DNA from 3 places in the Massilia sp. P2_C2 genome. Region 1 is predicted to be linked to each of the others. Evidence: predicted binding sites of a transcription regulator. Region 1 holds the regulator's gene; each other region holds the start of a gene.
What was found. The regulator FNR, encoded in region 1, switches genes on or off when oxygen is low (the NO sensors DNR and NnrR bind a similar motif). The targets are predictions, from matches to a motif close to TTGATNNNNATCAA.
Positions count from the first base shown of each region.

Region 2: a site for FNR is predicted at 2,336-2,349, ahead of AC1DYX_RS29250 (glycine-rich domain-containing protein). Genes of this name have one in related genera too.
Region 3: a site for FNR is predicted at 1,957-1,970, ahead of hemN (oxygen-independent coproporphyrinogen III oxidase). Genes of this name have one in related genera too.

Region 1 covers NZ_JBFUDR010000234.1:2,424-5,701, forward strand. The annotation lists gene AC1DYX_RS22435 (cytochrome ubiquinol oxidase subunit I) at 1-1,007, opposite strand, end outside; gene fnr (fumarate/nitrate reduction transcriptional regulator Fnr) at 1,208-1,975, shown strand; gene AC1DYX_RS22445 (FixH family protein) at 1,993-2,508, opposite strand; gene ccoG (cytochrome c oxidase accessory protein CcoG) at 2,529-3,278, opposite strand, start outside.
Region 2 covers NZ_JBFUDR010000456.1:249-3,526, reverse strand. The annotation lists partial or broken gene AC1DYX_RS29255 (CHASE domain-containing protein) at 1-1,138, opposite strand, end outside; gene AC1DYX_RS29250 (glycine-rich domain-containing protein) at 1,368-2,162, opposite strand; partial or broken gene AC1DYX_RS29245 (sensor histidine kinase) at 2,486-3,278, opposite strand, start outside.
Region 3 covers NZ_JBFUDR010000202.1:3,767-7,044, reverse strand. The annotation lists gene AC1DYX_RS20945 (methyl-accepting chemotaxis protein) at 254-1,801, shown strand; gene hemN (oxygen-independent coproporphyrinogen III oxidase) at 2,030-3,278, shown strand, end outside.

The DNA of each region.
Region 1 (3,278 bases):
ATCATCAGCAGGCCGAGTCCGACCATCACACGGAAACTCCAGAACACGATGAGCGCATTCGGCCGCTCGTCGCGCCGAAAATCCTTCAACCCCGGGATCTGGCCGTTCCAGCTGTGCGTGAGCACGAGGCTGCCGAGGCGCGGAATACCGATGGCGTAGCGGGTGCGCTCGGCGTCCATGTCCGGCACGCCGAACAGCAGCAGCGGCAGCGGCTTGCCGTCGCCCTGCCAGTGGCCTTCGAGGGCCGCGATCTTCGCGGGCTGGTGCTTCAGGGTGTTGAGCCCGTGCAGGTCGCCCACGAATGCCTGCACAGGCGCCACGGCCACCATCATCCACATCGCCATCGAGAACATCGTGCGCAGCGCCGGGCCATCCTTGCCGCGCCGCAGGTGCCATGCGGCGGAGGCGCCGACGAACAGCGCCGTCGACAGGAACGCGGCAYTGGCCATGTGCGCGAGGCGGTACGGGAACGACGGATTGAACACGATGGCGAACCAGTCGGCGGGCACCATGCGCCCGTCCGCGATGAGATAGCCCTGCGGCGTCTGCATCCAGCTGTTGGCGCCGAGGATCCACGTGGCCGAAATCAGCGTACCCAGCGCCACCATGCACGTGGCGAGGAAATGCAGGCCCGGGCCGACGCGCGTCCACCCGAACAGCATCACGCCGAGGAAGCCCGCTTCCAGGAAAAAGGCCGTCAATACCTCGTAGGCGAGCAGCGGCCCCGTGATGGGTCCGGCATACTCCGAAAAGAAACCCCAGTTGGTGCCGAACTGGTAAGCCATGACAATGCCGGACACGARGCCCATGCCGAAGGCGACGGCGAAGATGCGCAGCCAGAAGTGGTACAGGTCGAGGAAGACCTGGCGCCGCGTCATCAGCCAGCACCCTTCGAGCACGGCGAGATAGCTGGCCAGGCCGATGGTGATGGCCGGGAACAGGATGTGAAACGACATCGTGAATGCGAACTGGACGCGCGCCAGGTCCAGGGCCGTCGAGCCATGCATGCCGAATCCTCGTCGTTGCGATGGACGGAATCTAGCATGGCTCATCCCGCGCACGGTTGGCGGCATCGGCGTGCCGTGTCTGCCATATTCGTGCGCGAACACTACACTTCATGTAGCACTGCGACAATGAATGTTTGATTTCCATCGGGATCACGGCATGAATACGTCTATAATCAAGGCACTACCCCGAGGCGCTCTCCATGATTTCCGCTGATACCATTACTTTCGATAAACCCATCAATGTCAACGCGCTGAAGATCAGTTGCGCGGCATGCAGCATGCACCAGCTGTGCCTGCCGATGGGCCTGGAAGACGCGGACATCGACCGCCTGGACAAGATCATCGGCAAGCGCCGGCGCCTGGAACGCGACGAGCCCTTGTACAAGATGGGCGATCCGTTCCGCAACCTGTACGCGGTGCGCTTCGGCCACTTCAAGACGTACCAGATCAACGCGGCGGGCGAGTCGCAGATCACGGGTTTCCAGATGGCCGGCGAGCTGCTCGGCATGGACGCCATCAGCGGCGACCGCCACCACTGCGACGCCGTCGCGCTGGAAGACAGCGAAGTCTGCGAAATCCCGTTCGCGCACCTGGAAGAACTGTTCGGCCAGGTGCCTGCGCTGCTGCGCCACTTCCACCGCATCATGAGCCAGGAAATCACACGCGAGCAAAACGTCATGCTGTTGCTGGGCAATATGCGCGCCGAGCAGCGTTTCGCCGTCTTCCTCATCAACCTGTCCGCCCGCTACGCGGCACGCGGCTATTCGGCCACGCGCTTCCAGCTGCGCATGTCGCGCGAGGACATCGGCAACTACCTCGGCCTGACCATCGAAAGCATCAGCCGCCTGCTGTCGCGTTTCAAGAAGCTGGGCCTCGTGCAGGTCGACAAGCGCGAAGTCGAGCTGCTCGAACCCGTGCGGCTGAAGGCAATGGCGGCCGGGACGGAGCAGTGCAGCCCGATGGCCTGATCGGGCTCACGCGGACGTCAGGGTGCATCCGCCACGATCGTAAGCGTCCGCACGCCATCCCACCCTTTCGCCAGCCGCCAGTCGCGCAGCCCGCCTTCGACGACGACCTGCCAGTGCGTGCGTTCCAGCGCGGGCAGCGCCACCTTGAACGTGCCGTCTTCGGCCGGACGCACGAACAGGCGCAGGTCGCGCTGCGGCAGCGTCGGGTGCGCGAGGTAGATCGTGAACGGGGCCGCTTGCGCCGTACCCGTGCGCGCAGCAAGTCGGCCCGATAGCATGCCCGTCTGCGCGTCGTAGTGTGCCTGCAAAGTCAGCCCGAGCTTCGTCGCCGCGCGGTCGCGGCGCAGCTCCTGGTTGATCGCCTTGCCCTGCTTGTAGTAGTCGCCCACGACGAGGGCGTCCGGATGGCCGACGGCGAGCCAGGCGACGAAGGCGCCTCCCACCAGCACCGTGGCCGGGCCGAGCATCAGGAACCACGGCCACCGATGGGTGTACCAGGGGCCGGCCCCGGTGGAGTGTGAAGTCGCGTGCATGTTGTTGATCCTGTTGTCGTTTATCTCGGTACGATGAAGACGGCCTTCTCGGTCACGTGCAGCGACGGCTCGTCCTGCGCCGTCACGGTGAAGGCCAGCGCGTTCGACCCCGTCGGTGCGGCGCCATGCGCGACGCGCACGCGCACGGGCACGGCGCGCGCGGAGGCGCCGTCCAGTTCGACGATATCCTCGTCCACGACGGTGGCGGAGCGGATGCCGCTCACCGCGATGTGGAACAGATGCCCCTGTTCGCCCGTGTTCATCAGCTGCAGGCGGTACACGTTCTCGATCTGGCCGCCCTCCACTTCGCGGCCCATCGAACCGCGGTCGCGGATCACGTCCAGCTTCAGCGGCGTCCGCAGCGCCAGCGCCGTGCTCATGCCGGCCGCCATCAGCACGAGCACCAGGCCGTAGCCGATCGTGCGCGGGCGCAGCAGGCGCGCGCGGATCTGCTGCGCATCCCAGCCGCCGGCCAACGCGTTTTCGGTGGCGTAGCGGATCAGGCCATGCGGCTTGCGCACCTTGTCCATCACGCCGTCGCAGGCGTCGATGCAGGCGGCGCAGCCGATGCATTCGTATTGCAGGCCGTTGCGGATGTCGATGCCGGTCGGGCAGACCTGCACGCACAGGCTGCAGTCGATGCAGTCGCCGTCGGTTTTCCCTGCCTTGCCGGTGCGGGCCGCTCCCCTGGGTTCGCCGCGGACGTGGTCGTAGCTGACGATCAGCGTGTCGCGGTCGAACATCGCGCTCTGGAAGCGGGCGTACGGGCA
Region 2 (3,278 bases), on a different contig from region 1:
GCAGCCTGGTCTGGCTCTCGCGCAGTTCGCTCGTCATTTCCTGCGCGAGCGCGAGGGCGGCGCGGCGCGATGAAGTCAGCGTATGCAACAGGGCATACAGCAGGACCGAGCCGAGGAAGCCGAACGCCATCATCAGCTTCGGATAATAGGTGTCGAATTCCGTGTACAGCGCGGATTTGCGGACACTGTAGACGGTCTTCCAGGGGCGTCCGTTGAAATCCAGCGGCAGCGTGGTAGTGAATACGTCGTCGCCGCTGTCGAGGGCAGGCGTGGGATTGCCGGCGGTGCCGCGGCTGTCGAACAGTGCGAGCGGGCGGCCGCTGGTATCCCGGCCGTAGGTGTCGGTGCCGGGGCCGGTATCGTACAGGGTCATGCGCAGGCCCTTGATCGGGATCTCGTCGATCACGCCATGCAGCAGTTTGGGCATGTTGAACGCGATCCCGAGCGAGCCGGCGTAGGCCGCCCGGCGATGCTCCACGGTGTCGAGCGGCAAGCCGAACTGGTAGACCGGCGTGCGCATGCCGAGGAAGATGTTGTTCGGCGTGGACAGCGCGGGAATCGGCGTGCCGGCCGCGTACAGCGTCGCATTGTCGCGCGCTGCCATCAGTTGCTTGTTGAAGTAGCGATTGGTCGCCAGGTCGATCCCATACAGCGCCGGATTTTTCGGGTCGGGTTCGAAGTAGGCGATCGGCAGATAGTCGGGCCGGACGCCCGGCGGCGAGATCTCCAGCGTCGCACCCTTGCCGAGATGGTGCGACATTTCCTCGCGCAGGTCGTCCATGAAGGCTTCCCTGTCGGCTTCGGTGACGTAGACGGCGAAATTCATGCTGTCGACGGCCGGATAATTGCGCGGCAGGTTCAGGCCGAGCACGTATTCGTGGAACCGGCGGTGCGTCATGATGTCCGTGCTCTGCAACATGCTGCCCGCAGCGCGCAGCAGGTCGGTATACGATTTCAATCGGACGCTGATGACGCTTTGCGCGTGTTTCGCATGGTTGACGAAGCGCGCCTCGGCGTCGCCTTCGATCGAATGGGTCGTGATCATGTACAGCACGCTGCCGACCAGCGAGGACAGCAGGGCGCCTGCCCAGAACGAGAACCGCGTGACCGAAAACGCATCTCTCAGTGTTGTTGCCATGAAAATACGTCTCTCAAGATGTGTTCCGGCGCTGTCGAGCATGCAATGTTAATTTTTGTAAAATACTTGTCTTGCGCTCCGGCTGTACCTAGCAGTTCGAAGAGTTGTTCTCTTATGCAATCGATATATATCGCAGGCGCCGGGAAACGAAAAAGCCCGCTTGCGAGCGGGCAGGTTTGTCAGCGTGGGGCGACTGTAGCCGGCAAGACAGTCTGCCCCGGATAGATCGTCAGGCGGACAGCGCGGCCGGGATGCTGTCGGCGCGGGGCGTATCCGCCTGAGGTCCGGCTGGTCGGATGCGCGGCCCGGCGCAATAGGCGGGTTCGACACGGGGACCGGCGCAGTACGCGGTGGCCGCCACGGCGCCCTCGCTACGGGCGGCCTGCGCCTTGACGCGCGGCCCGGCGCAATAGGCCGTTTCGACACGGGGGCCGGCGCAGTACGCGGTGGCTGCCACGGCGCCCTCGCCACGGGCGGCCTGCACCTTGATGCGCGGCCCGGCACAATAGGCCGTTTCGACACGGGGGCCGGCGCAGTACGCGGTGGCCGCCACGGCGCCCTCGCCACGAGCGGCTTGCGCCCTGACGCGTGGCCCGGCGCAATAGCCCGTGTGCGCTCCATCTTCGCTCCGTGCTGCCATGCCCGGATAGGCTTCGCCGAAGGTGGCTTCGTACAGTTCGCGCATGCGCTCGCCGCTGTCCAGGCGGAATTGCTCATCGTCCCCGCCGCGCATGCCGACGTACGGATAGTGGTGCAGGAAGTAGCCGAACACCTGCTCGCAATCGGCGGCGTATTTCATCGTGTCGAGGATGTGGTAGTGCCAGAACGTGTCGACGTCGACCAGCGGCGCGGTGTCCTCGTCCGGGTAGATCTTCATCAGGCACAGGAAGCGGCGGTATTCCTTTTCGACGGCATTGGCCTTTTCCAGGCTCCAGCCTTCGCCCGATTCCACATGCATCAGTTTCATCTTGATCGGTTCCAGGTCGAGTTGCGTCACAGCTTTAAACAGGTCGTTGGCGTTCATGGTTGTCCTCATTGATTGGTTGAGTACTGCTATCTCAAGTTATGGTTGTGCGATAAATCAAATGCCGGCTACAATATTTGCGTGCTTCATGCGATGACCTACGGCAACACACTGTCGGATTTGCAGATGTGTCTTACATGTGATCAATGTAGCTGAGGCAATTAGTTGTGATATTGATATTTATCAAACAAACAACATTTGTTGCCTGAATGGCTATGCAGTGACGATTTGATGGGGTAGTGCCGACCTGGGAGAGAAGCGAGGTCGGAAAGGCGACCTGGCCGCCCGTTGCGGAGCGGGCGAGAGGCTGGAAGTGCGCGGATTCAGATCAGGGGCGAACCCTGGCCATGCTTGAATGGTTCGGGGATCGGCTGCGTCAATCCTCCCATGACGGGTGCCGACACCATCACGGTCGTGCCGCCGTCCGGCTCGCTGAACACGGCGCAGGTGCCCCCGAGGATCACGATGCGCTCCTCGATGCCCACCAGACCGAATGAACCGTATTTGTTGCGCCCGCCAGGCGGCAGGCCGCAACCGTTGTCGCGCACCGTCAGCGACAGCCAGCCGCCGTTCAGGCGCAGCTCCACCTTCACGCGCGTCGCGTTGGCGTGCCGCACGATGTTCGTGAGCGATTCCTGCAGGATKCGGAAGAAGGCCGTGGCGCAGTGGTCGGGCAGGGCGATCTCGCCATGGTCGTCCTGCACCTCGCACTGGATGCCCGTGCGCCGCTGGAACTGGTTGACCTGCCATTCGACGGCCGCGGACAGCCCGAGGTCGAGCACGGTCGGGCGCAGGTCGTTGATGATCTGGCGCACGCTCTTGATCGTCGTATCGATCTGCAGCAGGGTGGCGCGGGCGCGCTTGTGCAGGTGGCTGTGCGTGCCCTTCGTGCGTCCGGCCAGCAGTTCGGCTTCGATGCGCAGCGCCAGCAGGCTCTGGCCGAGGTCGTCGTGGATCTCGCGCGCGATGCGCTTGCGCTCCATTTCCTTGATCTGGTAGGCATGGTCGGCCAGGCGCCTGAGCTTCTGGTGCGACASCTGCAGCCTGGTCTGGCTCTCGCGCAGTTCGCTCGTCATTTCCTGCGCGAGCGCGAGGGCGGCGCGGCGCGATGAAGTC
Region 3 (3,278 bases), on a different contig from region 1:
AACGGCTACTTTGGGTTGGTTAAGTCTTTATCAAGCAAAAACACGATGCGCATCAAGGTTGGTATAGCGATCCCAGCGGGCATTTGCGCGCAGGGTACATCATTTTAACGGCCGGGCGGCGCCCGTGTTTCTTGCCGTGGCCGTTTAACAGTTATTCCGCCATTTTTGATCTGCATCAAGGAGCAAACCAGCCGTGATTTCATAAAATTTCCAAAAATCAATAAAACCATGCCAGGACAACAAGGAGTCACGCTTGCGTACCAATCTGCCCGTCACGGGTATCGAATATCCGTTGCAGGACGGCCAATCCATCGTCTCGAAGACCGATACGAAGGGCCGTATCACCTATGTCAACCCGACCTTCATCGAGGTCAGCGGCTTCGCCGAGGAAGAACTGATCGGCAAGGCCCACAACATGGTCCGCCACCCGGACATGCCGCCCGAGGCGTTTGCTGACCTGTGGCAAACGCTGCAGGCGGGCGAGCCGTGGACAGGACTCGTGAAAAATCGTCGAAAAAACGGCGATTTCTACTGGGTCGTCGCGAATGTGGTCCCCATCAAGGAGGCCGGCGCGACGGTCGGCTACATGTCGGTGCGCACGCGTCCCACGCGCGACCAGGTCGAGCGGGCCGAGGCCCTCTACAAGCGCATGCGCGCCGGCCGGGCCGACGGATTGACCATCCGCCGCGGCGCTCCCGTCCGCACGGCCTGGTGGGCCGGCCTGCTGGACCTGCGCCACCTGCCGCTGGGCCGGCGCCTGGGCATCATGATGAGCGCGCAGGCGGTGCTGATGCTGGCGCTGGCCGGCGTCACCCACGAATGGGGTTGGCGCCTGCTGGCCCTGGCCGGCGCCGCACTGACGTTGGCCGCCTGGGCCGAACTGCACCGCGCCATCGTCGCGCCGATGCAGACGGCGCTGGACGCGGTGTACGCGCTGGCCGGTGGCGACCTGTCGCGCATGCCCGCGCGCGGGCGCGACGACGAGATGGGCCGCCTGTTGCTGGCGCTGCGCCAGCTGAACATCAACCTGACGGCAATCGTGGGCGACGTGCGGACCAGTGTCGACTCGATCGAGGCCGCGACGCGCGCCATCGCCGAGGGCAACCAGGACCTGGCGCAGCGCACGGAGGAGCAGGCCGCCAGCCTGGAGCAGACGGCCGCGAGCCTCGCGCAAATCGCCGCCAAGGCGGGCCAGAACACCGACAGCGCGGAGCGCGCCGATGGCCTCGTGGGCGAGGCGTCGCGCGTGGCCGGCCGCGGCGGCGAGGCGGTGCAGGAAGTCGGCAGCACGATGGGCCAGATCAGCGGATCGGCCACGCGCATCGTCGACATCATCGGCCTGATCGACGGCATCGCGTTCCAGACCAATATCCTGGCCCTGAACGCCGCGGTGGAAGCGGCGCGCGCGGGCGAGCAGGGGCGCGGCTTCGCCGTCGTGGCGGGCGAGGTGCGCAGCCTGGCGCAGCGCTCGGCCGGGGCGGCGAAGGAAATCAAGGCGCTGATCGACGATTCCGTGCACAAGGTCGGGCAGGGCAACGAGCTGGTGGATGCTGCCGGCCGCACGATGCGCGCAGTCGTGACCTCGGTGCAGGACGCGGCCGTCATCATGGAAGACATCACGGCAGCGTCGCGCGTGCAGAACGAGGGCATCGCGGAGGTGAATGCGGCGCTGGTGCAACTGGATGGCATCACGCGCGAGAACGCCGGCCTCGTCGAGGAATCGGCCGCGGCGTCGGCCAGTGTGGCGGCGCAGGCGGGGCATCTGGCGCAGGTGTTGTCGGTCTTTAAACTCGCCCGATAATCGTCAGACCGCCCGTGCCGTTACACCCATGGTGGGCACGGGGTGCCCACCATACGATGTCACGATTACCGTAGGGTGGGCTCCCCGAGCCCACCAGGCGCATGCGTCGTCGCGGCAACGAGCCGGCCAAGGTACCAGACCCGGTTTTTGGATTTTTGATGCAAGTCAAGGATTTTGCGAGACCCCCTCAATAAACTCCTTTCATACAATGCAGGAAGGAGTTTCAAGATGTTCGATGCAGTCCCCCGCGCCCCGGCGCTCCATGCGTTCCAGCCCGTCGTCGAATTCGACGCCGGCCTGATCGCCCGGTTGAGCCGCAACGGCCCCCGTTATACCTCGTATCCGACGGCGGACCGCTTCACGGAATCGTTCGGCTACCGCGATTTCCTGCACGCCGTCGCCGACCTGCGCACGCGCGGGGCCGGCAAGCCGCTGTCGCTGTACCTGCACATTCCGTTCTGCGACACCGTCTGCTACTACTGCGCCTGCAACAAGATCGTCACGAAGAACCGCGACAAGGCCGCCACCTATCTCGCCTACCTGAAGCGCGAAGTGGAGATGCAGGGCCGCCTGTTCGCCGGCATGAACGACATCGAGCAGCTGCACTTCGGCGGCGGCACGCCGACCTATCTGTCGGATTCGCAGATGGAAGACCTGATGACGCACCTGCGCCGCTGCTTCCGCTTTGCGCCGGACAGCGTCGGCGAGTATTCGATCGAGATCGATCCGCGCACCGTGTCGATCGGCCGCGTGCACAGCTTGCGGCGCCAGGGGTTCAACCGCATCAGCCTGGGCGTGCAGGACTTCGATTCGGACGTGCAGGAGGCCGTGAACCGCATCCAGCCCGAGGCCGAGACGCGCGCCATCATCCAGGCCGCGCGCGACGCGGGTTTCCGTTCCGTCAGCATCGACCTGATCTACGGCCTGCCGAAACAGACGACCGACACGATGCGCGCCACGCTGGACAAGGTGATCGCGGCATCCCCGGACCGCATCGCCGTCTACCATTACGCGCACATGCCGCACCTGTTCAAGCCGCAGCGCCGCATCAACGAAGCGGACATGCCGGACAGCGACACGAAGCTGCGCATGCTCCAGCTGTGCATCGAGCGCCTGACGGCCGCGGGCTATGTCTACATCGGCATGGACCATTTCGCCAAGCCCGACGACGACCTCGCCGTGGCCCAGATGCAGGGCCGCCTGCACCGCAATTTCCAGGGTTATTCGACGCACGCGGACACCGACCTCGTGTCCTGTGGCGTGTCGGCCATCAGCGCCGTCGGCGCCACGTACAGCCAGAACGTCAAGACGCTCGACGCCTATTACGACGCGCTCGACCGCAACGAGTTGCCGGTGGCGCGCGGCATACGCCTGTCGATGGACGACGTCCTGCGCCGCAGCATGATCCAGAAGCTGATGTGCCAGTTCGAACTGTCCATCGCCGCCATCGAGCAGGCGTTCCCGATCGCTTTCCACA